DNA from 3 places in the Streptomyces sp. NPDC051636 genome. Region 2 is predicted to be linked to each of the others. Evidence: riboswitches for the same ligand, from Rfam matches in the RefSeq annotation. Region 2 holds a riboswitch; each other region holds the start of a gene.
What was found. A riboswitch is a leader RNA that binds a small molecule or an ion and turns the genes downstream of it on or off. The one in region 2 is predicted to bind thiamine pyrophosphate.
Positions count from the first base shown of each region.

Region 1: another riboswitch for thiamine pyrophosphate. It lies ahead of thiC (phosphomethylpyrimidine synthase ThiC); the one in region 2 lies ahead of thiO (glycine oxidase ThiO).
Region 3: another riboswitch for thiamine pyrophosphate. It lies ahead of ACIBBH_RS14035 (thiamine ABC transporter substrate binding subunit); the one in region 2 lies ahead of thiO (glycine oxidase ThiO).

Region 1 covers NZ_JBITDA010000005.1:178,592-181,823, forward strand. The annotation lists gene ACIBBH_RS12455 (YibE/F family protein) at 1-1,349, opposite strand, end outside; TPP riboswitch at 1,421-1,610, shown strand; gene thiC (phosphomethylpyrimidine synthase ThiC) at 1,603-3,232, shown strand, end outside.
Region 2 covers NZ_JBITDA010000001.1:340,309-343,540, reverse strand. The annotation lists gene ACIBBH_RS01645 (Rv2175c family DNA-binding protein) at 1-146, opposite strand, end outside; gene ACIBBH_RS01640 (NAD(P)/FAD-dependent oxidoreductase) at 225-1,454, opposite strand; gene ACIBBH_RS01635 (hypothetical protein) at 1,487-1,849, opposite strand; TPP riboswitch at 1,889-1,999, shown strand; gene thiO (glycine oxidase ThiO) at 1,997-3,157, shown strand; gene thiS (sulfur carrier protein ThiS) at 3,154-3,232, shown strand, end outside.
Region 3 covers NZ_JBITDA010000006.1:133,016-136,247, reverse strand. The annotation lists gene rlmN (23S rRNA (adenine(2503)-C(2))-methyltransferase RlmN) at 102-1,208, shown strand; TPP riboswitch at 1,251-1,358, shown strand; gene ACIBBH_RS14035 (thiamine ABC transporter substrate binding subunit) at 1,439-2,521, shown strand; gene ACIBBH_RS14030 (ABC transporter permease) at 2,578-3,232, shown strand, end outside.

The DNA.
Region 1 (3,232 bases), on a different contig from region 2:
AGGGCCGTGGTGACCGGTACCGAGGCGACCAGGCCGATCGAGCCCACCAGCGTGCGCACGATCTCCTCCGCCACCAGCTCGCTGTTGGCGACCGTGCCCACGCTGCTCTGCGCGATGGAGAACAGCAGCAGCAGCGGCAGCGCGGCACCCGCGTAGGCCAGCACGAGTGTGTTGACCACGGAGGCGATATGGTCGCGGCCGATGCGGATGCCCGCGCGGTACAGCCCGCGCCAGCCCATCGCCGGATTGGCCTCGTGCAGTTCCCAGACGGCCGACGTCTGCGTCACCGTCACGTCGTCCAGGACACCGAGCGAACCGATGATGACGCCGGCGAGCAGCAGACCGCTCATGTCGATCGACGGATACAGGCCGTGGATCAGACCGGTGTTGTCGTCGGTGTTGCCGGTGAGTGCGGCCCAGCCGATGAACAGCTTGCCGAGGACGCCGATCAGTGACAGCGAGATCAGGGTGCCGAGGACCGCCACCGACGTGCGGGCCGACAGGCCGTGGCACATGTAGAGCGCGATCAGCATGATGGCGCTGGAGCCGACGACCGCCACGATCAGCGGGTTCGACCCTTGCAGAATCGCGGGCAGGATGAAGAAGTTGAGGACCAGGAAGCTGATGGCCAGCGCGACCAGCGCCATGAAACCGCGCATCCGCCCGACGACCACGACGGCGAGTGCGAAGATCCCGGCGAGCAGTGCCATCGGCAGGCGCCGGTTGACGTCGGTGACCGAGTACTGGAGGTCCCTCGGCGCCGAGGGCTCGTAGGCGACCACGACCTTCTCGCCCTGGTGCAACTGCCGCGACTGGTCCGGCTGCACGATCTCGGTGAACGTACGGCCCTTGTCCTTGCCGGTGTCGACCCGGACCGTCGCCTTCTTGCAGCTGCCGTTCGCCTCCTGCTGCGCGGAGCTCCCCTCGGCGGTGGAGGTGTCGCCGGTCGGGGTGTCCCCGGAGGCGTTCACCGACTTGCAGCTGACCTCGACGACCTTGGTGACCGTCGCCTGCTGTGTCTGCCGGTCGAAGCCGACCCCGGTGCGCTCGTGCGACGGGGCTCCGCCGGGCCAGAGGACCGCGAGCCCGACCACGACCGCCGCGGTGAACGGGATCAGGATCGCCGCGATGACCTTGCGCAGGTGCTTGGAGACCGGGGTGGCGGGTCCGTGGCTGTGACCGTGCGCGTGTCCGTGCCCGCCACCACCTCCGCCATCGGCGCCCGGGCCGTGCCCATGCCCGTGGTCGTGCCCGTCACCGGCACCGTGGCCGGATCCTGAGCCGTCGCCGGAACCGTGTCGGCGGGGCGGCTCGGGGGGCGGGTACGGAGACTGGTGCGTCGTGGTCACCGCCCGATCATCGCAAGAACGGCAGAGGCCCACTGTTCACCGCGCCACAAATAACGCTAGCGTGGAGGCACCTTTGCACACGCGGGAGCTCGGAGCACCGGGCTGAGAGGGCGCTGACCTCCGTCTTCGCGATGTTTCACGTGGAACGTCACTTGACTTGAGTGATGTTTCACAGGAAACGCCGACGGACGGATGCCGCTGCGTCGACCGCCGAACCTGTTACCGGGTAATGCCGGCGTAGGGAGTAGGTCTCATGACCAACAAGGACGCACGCACGCCTGCCTCCACGCAGAACGCGACGAACGGCTCGTCGAACGGGGAGGCCGGGAAGTCCATCGGCTGGCACAAGGGGTACGTCGAGGGCTCGCGCCCCGACCTGCGGGTGCCGGTCCGTCAGGTGCATCTCACCAACGGGCAGTCGGTCACGCTGTACGACACCTCCGGCCCGTACACCGATCCGCTGGTCGACACCGACGTCCGCAGGGGCCTGCCGCCGCTGCGGGAGAGCTGGATCATCGCCCGCGGCGACACCGAGGAGTACGCGGGTCGTCCCGTCCGTCCCGAGGACGACGGGATCAAGCACACCTCGCCCCGGGGTGGCCTGCGCAACCTCGACGCGGTCTTCCCCGGACGGCCGCGCCAGCCGCGCAGGGGCCGGGACGGCACGGCGGTCACCCAGCTCGCCTACGCCCGTCGCGGCGAGATCACGCCCGAGATGGAGTTCGTGGCCCTGAGGGAGAACGTCTCTCCGGAGGTCGTTCGCGAGGAGATCGCGGCGGGCCGGGCCGTACTGCCCGCCAACGTCAACCACCCGGAGATCGAGCCGATGATCATCGGCAAGCGGTTCCTGGTGAAGGTCAACGCCAACATCGGCAACTCGGCGGTGACGTCCTCCATCGAGGAGGAGGTCGAGAAGATGACCTGGGCGACCCGGTGGGGCGCCGACACGGTCATGGACCTCTCCACCGGCCGCAACATCCACACCACCCGCGAGTGGGTGCTGCGCAACTCCCCCGTTCCCATCGGCACCGTGCCGCTCTACCAGGCCCTGGAGAAGGTAGACGGCAAGGCCGAGGAACTGACCTGGGACATCTACAGGGACACAGTAATCGAACAGGCCGAGCAGGGCGTGGACTACATGACCGTCCACGCCGGCGTGCGCTTGGCATACGTTCCGCTGACCGCCAACCGCAAGACCGGCATCGTCTCGCGAGGCGGCTCGATCATGGCTGCCTGGTGCCTGGCGCACCACAAGGAGTCGTTCCTGTACGAGAACTTCGAGGAGCTCTGCGAGATCCTCGCCGCCTACGACGTCACGTACTCGCTCGGCGACGGCCTCAGGCCGGGTTCGATCGCGGACGCCAACGACGAGGCGCAGTTCGCGGAACTGCGCACGCTCGGGGAACTCAACCGGATCGCGAAGCGTTTCCACGTACAGACCATGATCGAGGGCCCGGGACATGTTCCGATGCACAAGATCAAGGAGAACATCGACCTTCAGCAGGAGATCTGCGATGAAGCTCCGTTCTATACGCTCGGCCCGCTGACCACGGACGTCGCGCCTGCGTACGATCACATCACCTCCGGCATCGGTGCCGCGATGATCGCCTGGTGGGGCACGGCCATGCTTTGCTACGTCACGCCCAAGGAGCACCTGGGCCTGCCCAACCGTGACGACGTCAAGACCGGCGTCATCACCTACAAGATCGCCGCCCACGCAGCCGACCTCGCCAAGGGCCACCCAGGTGCGCAGGAGTGGGACGACGCGCTGTCCGACGCGCGCTTCGAGTTCCGGTGGGAGGACCAGTTCAACCTCGCCCTGGACCCGGACACGGCACGGGAGTTCCACGACGAGACGCTTCCGGCCGAACCCGCCAAGACGG
Region 2 (3,232 bases):
TTCTCACCACGGCGTACGGCGATGAGCTGGCCGTCCTTGACCAACTGCCGCACACGTGTCACCTCGACGCCGAGCTTTTCGGCGATGTCGGGGAGGGTGAGCCAGGCGGGGACGAGAGCATCGATCTTGGCGTCAATCTCGGTCACGGGAACTAGCCTGCCATCTGCCACTGACAGGAGGAAGTCAGGACGGTCCGCAGGGGAGGTCGTGGCAGCCCCGCGGCCCTACGCCGTGGCGTCCTTCAGCGGTCTCGCCGGGTCCGCCAGCGCGTCCGGCCGCATGGGTGTCCCCGCCTCGATCAGCCGCCGTCCCTGTGCCAGGTCCCTCGGGCGCCCCACGGCGAGCAGGGCGACCAGCCGGTCCTGTTTCAGCCAGCAGACCGTCCACGCCGGGCCGGCCGGGTCGCCGCGCCAGAGGGTGCGGTCGGCCGCGCCGTGGTGGCCGGCGTACTGGACGAAGCGGCCGAACTGCTCGGACCAGAAGTACGGCACCGGGTCGTAGACCGCGGGAGTCTCGCCGATGATGTTCGCGGCGACCGTGCGCGGGCCCTGGAGGGCGTTGTCCCAGTGGTGGACGAGCAGCCGCTCCCCGTACCGACGGGAGGGGAAGGAGGCGCAGTCGCCGACCGCGTACACGTCCGGGACGCAGGTGCGCAGGTGCTCGTCGGCCACCACCTCGCCCTGCGCGCCGAGCTCGATGCCGGAGCCTGCCAGCCACGCCGTGGCGGGGCGGGCGCCGATGCCGACGACGACGGCGCCCGCGGGCAGCCGCGAGCCGTCGTCGAGCACCACCGCGCCGGGCTCGACCCGCTCCACGCGCGCGTGGGTGCGCAGCACGGCGCCGCTGTCGGCGTACCAGGACGCCATCGGAGCGGCCACCTCGGGCGGCAGCGCGCCCGCGAGCGGACGGTCCGCCGCCTCCACCACGGTCACCGCGCAGCCCGCCTCGCGGGCGGCCGTGGCGAACTCGGCGCCGATCCAGCCCGCGCCGACGACCACGATGTCGTGCTGCCGGGCGAGCACGGGCCGCAGCCGTTCGGCGTCGTCGAGGGTGCGCAGCAGATGCACGCCGGGCACGCCCTCCGCGCCGGGCAGCCGGATCGGTTCGGCGCCGGTGGCCAGGACCAGGACGTCGTACGGCACGGGCCCGGCCTCGGTGTCCAGCTCGTGCTCGCCGGGGCGCACGCCCAGCACCTCGCGCCCGAGCCGCAGTTCGATGCCGAGCGCCTCGAAGTCGACGTCGAAGGCGGAGCCCTCGGCCTTGCCGAGCAGCACGGCCTTGGACAGCGGCGGCCGGTCGTACGGCTGGTGGGGTTCGGCGCCGATCAGCGTCACGGTGCCCTGGAAGCCCTGTTCGCGCAGGGCGACCGCGGTCTGCACCCCGGCCATGCCCGCGCCGACGACGACCACGCGCCGTGCCCGTGACGTGCCCTGTTCCCGCGTCTGCTCGCTCACCCGATCACCATAGACAACTGCCTGATTGTCAGTCAGGGGGCGTGCTCGGTGGCCTGCTCCACAACACTCTCCACCACGCTCGTCCCGGAGCCCGGCTGCGACTCCCACTCCCAGGTCTCCTCCAGCCGCACCCGGCCGTCGGGCAGGCCGACGGCCGTCGACCGGCAGTGCCCCGAGGACGTGGTCCCGTCCCGCTTCAGCTGCACGTACCGGAAGTCCAGCCGGTCCCCGTCCCGGGTGCCCACCAGATACCCGCGTACGACGTCGCCGCCCGCGTACTCGGCCCAGATCTCGCCGTCCTTCTCGTGGTACGTGAACCGGGTGCGCGTACCCACCTGACCTGGGGCCTGGTCCGCGACCGGGGCGAGGATCATTCCGTCGAGCGAACGGGCCATGAGGGGAGGCTCCCTTACAAGTGAGATGCTCTGTAAGGTACAAGCACTCGCGGGAGCCCGGACGACCGGGCTGAGAGGGAGGCTGGCGGCCTCCGACCGTACGAACCTGATCCGGGTCATGCCGGCGAAGGGAGGGGCTGGACGCCCATGTCGTCACGTACGTCAGACGTCCTCGTCATCGGGGGCGGGATCATCGGCCTGGTCACGGCCTGGCGCGCCGCGCAGCGCGGGCTGGCCACGGCCGTGGTGGACCCCGAGCCGGGCGGCGGGGCCGCGCAGGTCGCGGCCGGAATGCTGGCCGCCGTCACGGAGCTGCACTACGGCGAGCAGACGCTGCTCGGCCTGAACGTGGCGTCGGCCCGCCGCTATCCGGACTTCGCGGCCGAGCTGACCGAGCTCACCGGCCTGGACCTCGGCTACCGCAGGTGTGGCACGCTCGCGGTCGCGCTGGACGCCGACGACCGCGCCCACCTGCGGGAACTGCACGCCCTGCAGCACCGCTCGGGTCTGGAGTCCGAGTGGCTGTCCGGGCGCGAGTGCCGTCGGCTCGAGCCGATGCTCGCGCCGGGCGTGCGCGGCGGGCTGCGGGTGGACGGCGACCACCAGATCGACCCGCGCCGGCTGGCGGCAGCGCTGGTCGCCGCGTGCGAGCGGGCGGGCGTCGTCTTCCACCGCGCGTGGGCGGAGCGTTTCCGCGTGGTACGGGACCGCGCCGCCGGCGTCACCACGGCCGACGGCACCGAGCTGGGCGCCGGCCAGGTGGTGCTGGCCGCCGGGAGCCTGAGCGGGCGGCTCGCGGGCGTGCCCGAGGACCTGCTGCCGCCGGTGCGGCCGGTGAAGGGGCAGGTGGTACGGCTGACGGTGCCCGAGCGCTACGCGCCGTTCCTGAGCCGGACCGTACGGGCCGTGGTGCGCGGCAGCCACGTCTATCTGGTGCCCCGGGAGAACGGCGAGCTGGTCGTCGGGGCCACCAGCGAGGAGCTGGGCTGGGACACCACGGTGACCGCGGGCGGGGTCTACCAGTTGCTGCGCGACGCGCACGAGCTGGTCCCGGGCATCACCGAGCTGCCGCTCGCCGAGACTCGGGCCGGGCTGCGCCCCGGCTCCCCCGACAACGCGCCGCTGCTCGGTCCGACCGGCCTGGACGGGCTGCTGCTGGCCACCGGGCACTACCGCAACGGCGTGCTGCTCACGCCGGTCACCGGCGACGCCCTGGCGCACGCGCTGACCACCGGTGAACTGCCGGAGGAAGCACGCCCCTTCACCCCGAAGCGCTTCGGCACGGCCCGCACGGAACAGCCCGCATGAACGGCTCGGTCACCATCACCGTCAACGGGGAGCTCCGGCAGGTCGCCCCGGGAACCGCTCTCGACACGCTCGTGA
Region 3 (3,232 bases), on a different contig from region 2:
GTCCGAGGTGAATCAGTGGCGACGGACGACGACCGCCGGCGACAGGTGTCCGGACCGGCAGCCGCAGGTCACCGAAGTCGATCTGCGACACTGGTACCACCATGCCCAAGCCCGGAGAACTCACTTTCGTCGCCCCCCGCGGAGCCAAGACGCCCCCGCGGCACCTCGCCGACCTCACGCCCGCCGAGCGCAAGGAAGCCGTCGCCGCGGCCGGTGAGAAGCCGTTTCGCGCCAAGCAGCTCTCGCAGCACTACTTCGCGCGGTACGCGCACGAACCGGAGCAGTGGACCGACATCCCCGCCGGTTCGCGGGCCAAGCTGCGGGAGGCGCTGTTCCCGGAGCTGATGACGGTCGTGCGGCATCTGTCGACCGACGAGGGGACCACCCGCAAGACGCTGTGGCGGTTGTTCGACGGGACGCTCGTCGAGTCGGTGCTGATGCGGTATCCGGACCGGGTGACGATGTGCATCAGCTCGCAGGCGGGGTGCGGGATGAACTGCCCGTTCTGCGCGACCGGGCAGGCCGGTCTGGACCGGAACCTGTCCACCGCGGAGATCGTGCACCAGATCGTGGACGGCATGCGGGCCCTGCGGGACGGCGAGGTCCCCGGCGGGCCGGCGCGGCTGTCCAACATCGTCTTCATGGGCATGGGCGAGCCCCTCGCCAACTACAAGCGGGTCGTCGGCGCCATCCGCGCCCTGACCGACCCGGAGCCGGACGGGCTCGGGTTGTCGCAGCGCGGGATCACCGTGTCCACCGTCGGGCTCGTCCCGGCGATCCACCGGTTCGCCGACGAGGGCTTCAAGTGCCGCCTCGCCATCTCGCTGCACGCGCCCGACGACGAGCTGCGCGACACCCTGGTGCCGGTGAACACGCGCTGGAAGGTGCGCGAGGTGCTGGACGCCGGGTTCGAGTACACCGCGAGGTCCGGCCGGCGGCTGTCCATCGAGTACGCGCTGATCCGGGACATCAACGACCAGGCCTGGCGCGGCGACCGGCTCGGGCGGCTGCTCAAGGGAAGGCCCGTGCACGTCAACCTCATCCCGCTGAACCCGACGCCGGGGTCGAAGTGGACCGCCTCCCGGCCGGAGGACGAGAAGGCCTTCGTCGAGGCGATCGCCGCCCACGGCGTGCCCGTCACCATCCGGGACACCCGCGGGCAGGAGATCGACGGAGCCTGTGGTCAGCTGGCGGCCACCGAGCGGTAGTCTGAGCCCGTCAGTACAACTTCATACAAGCCATGCATCTGCACATTCCGACAGGGGAGCGCCACAGCGCTGAGAGTGCGGCACCAAGGCCGCAGACCCTCTGAACCTCGCCCAGGTCATTCTGGGTAGGAAGTTCGGTCATCACTCGAGCTGTTGCGCCCTGCCCGGGATTCCGCGAAAGGTCTCCCGGGCAGGGCCGCGTCTCTTCCTGGTCATCCCAGGAGGAATCTGTGAACAACAAGACGTTCGTGGCCGCGGCGATCACGCTCGGCCTGGTCACGCTGTCCGCGTGCGGGTCGACCCACGCGAAGGACTCGACGGACTCGGCGGACTCCAAGACCGTCACCCTTGTCAGCCACGACTCGTGGGCCGTCTCGAAGAACGTGCTCAAGGACTTCGAGAAGTCCTCCGGCTACACGGTCAAGGTCCTCAAGGACGGCGACGCCGGCCAGGCCGTCAACAAGGCCATTCTGACCAAGGACAACCCGCAGGGCGACGTCTTCTTCGGCGTCGACAACACCCTGCTGTCCCGCGCCCTCGACAACGGGTTGTTCCAGTCGTACGAGGCCAAGGGCCTGGACACGGTCGGCGCCGCGTACCGGCTCGACAAGAGCGGGCACCGGGTCACCCCGGTCGACTACGGCGACATCTGCGTCAACTACGACAAGGCGTACTTCAGCAAGCACAGGCTGAACCCGCCGCAGTCCTTCGACGACCTGGTCAAGCCGGAGTACAAGAACCTCCTCGTCACCGAGAACGCCTCCACCTCCTCGCCCGGCCTGGGCTTCCTGCTCGGCACCGCGGCGAAGTACGGCGACGGCAGCTGGCAGGACTACTGGAAGAAGCTGAAGGCCAACGGAGTGAAGGTCGTCGACGGCTGGGAGCAGGCGTACGACGAGGAGTTCTCCGGGTCGGCCGGCGGCAAGAAGGCCAAGGGCGACCGCCCGCTCGTCGTGTCGTACGCCTCCTCGCCGCCCGCCGAGGTCGTCTTCGCCGACCCGAAGCCGAGCACGGCGCCCACCGGGGTCGCGTACGGCACCTGCTTCCGGCAGATCGAGTTCGCCGGGCTGCTGAGCAACGCGGGGAACACCAAGGGCGGCAAGGCGTTCATCGACTTCCTCGTCTCCAAGGAGTTCCAGGAGGACATGCCGCTCAACATGTTCGTCTACCCGGTGGTCCAGGGCGCGAAGGTGCCCGCCGAGTTCACCGAGTACGGGCCGGCCGCCAAGGACCCCGAGACCATGGCCCCCGACAGGATCGCCGCCAATCGTGATCAGTGGGTCAAGTCGTGGACGTCGCTCGTACTGAAGTAGCCCCCCGCAAGGGCGGTACGAGAAGCCGTACGGGAAACGCGGCGCGGCTCGCCCTGATGGCCGGGCCCGTCGCGTTCTTCGCCGTCTTCTTCGCCTACCCCGTCGCCGCGATCGTGGCCCGGGGACTGAAGGCCGGCGGCGCCTGGCGGTTCGGGCGGGTCTGGGACGTGCTCGCCCAGTCCGACATCCGGCATGTCCTGTGGTTCACCACCTGGCAGGCCCTCGCCTCCACCGCGCTCACCCTGCTCGTCGCGCTGCCCGGCGCGTACGTCTTCGCCCGCCTCGACTTCCCCGGCAAGCAGGTCCTGAGGGCGGTGGTCACGGTGCCCTTCGTACTGCCCACGGTCGTCGTCGGCACGGCGTTCCTGGCGCTGGTGGGGCGCGGCGGGCTGCTCGACGAGCTGTGGGGCGTACGGCTGGACACCACCGTGTGGGCGATCCTGCTCGCGCACGTCTTCTTCAACTACGCGGTCGTCGTACGGACGGTGGGCGGGCTGTGGGGGCAGCTCGACCCGCGCCAGGAGGAGGCCGCGCGGATGCTCGGCGCCTCGCCGGCGAGAGCCTGGTGCAGGGTCACGCTCCCGGCGCTCGCGCCCGCCGTGGCCGCCGCGGCGCTGATGGTCTTCCTGTTCACCTTCACCTCCTTCGGTGTGGTGCAGATCCTCGGCGGTCCCACCTTCGCCACGCTCGAGGTCGAGATATACCGGCAGA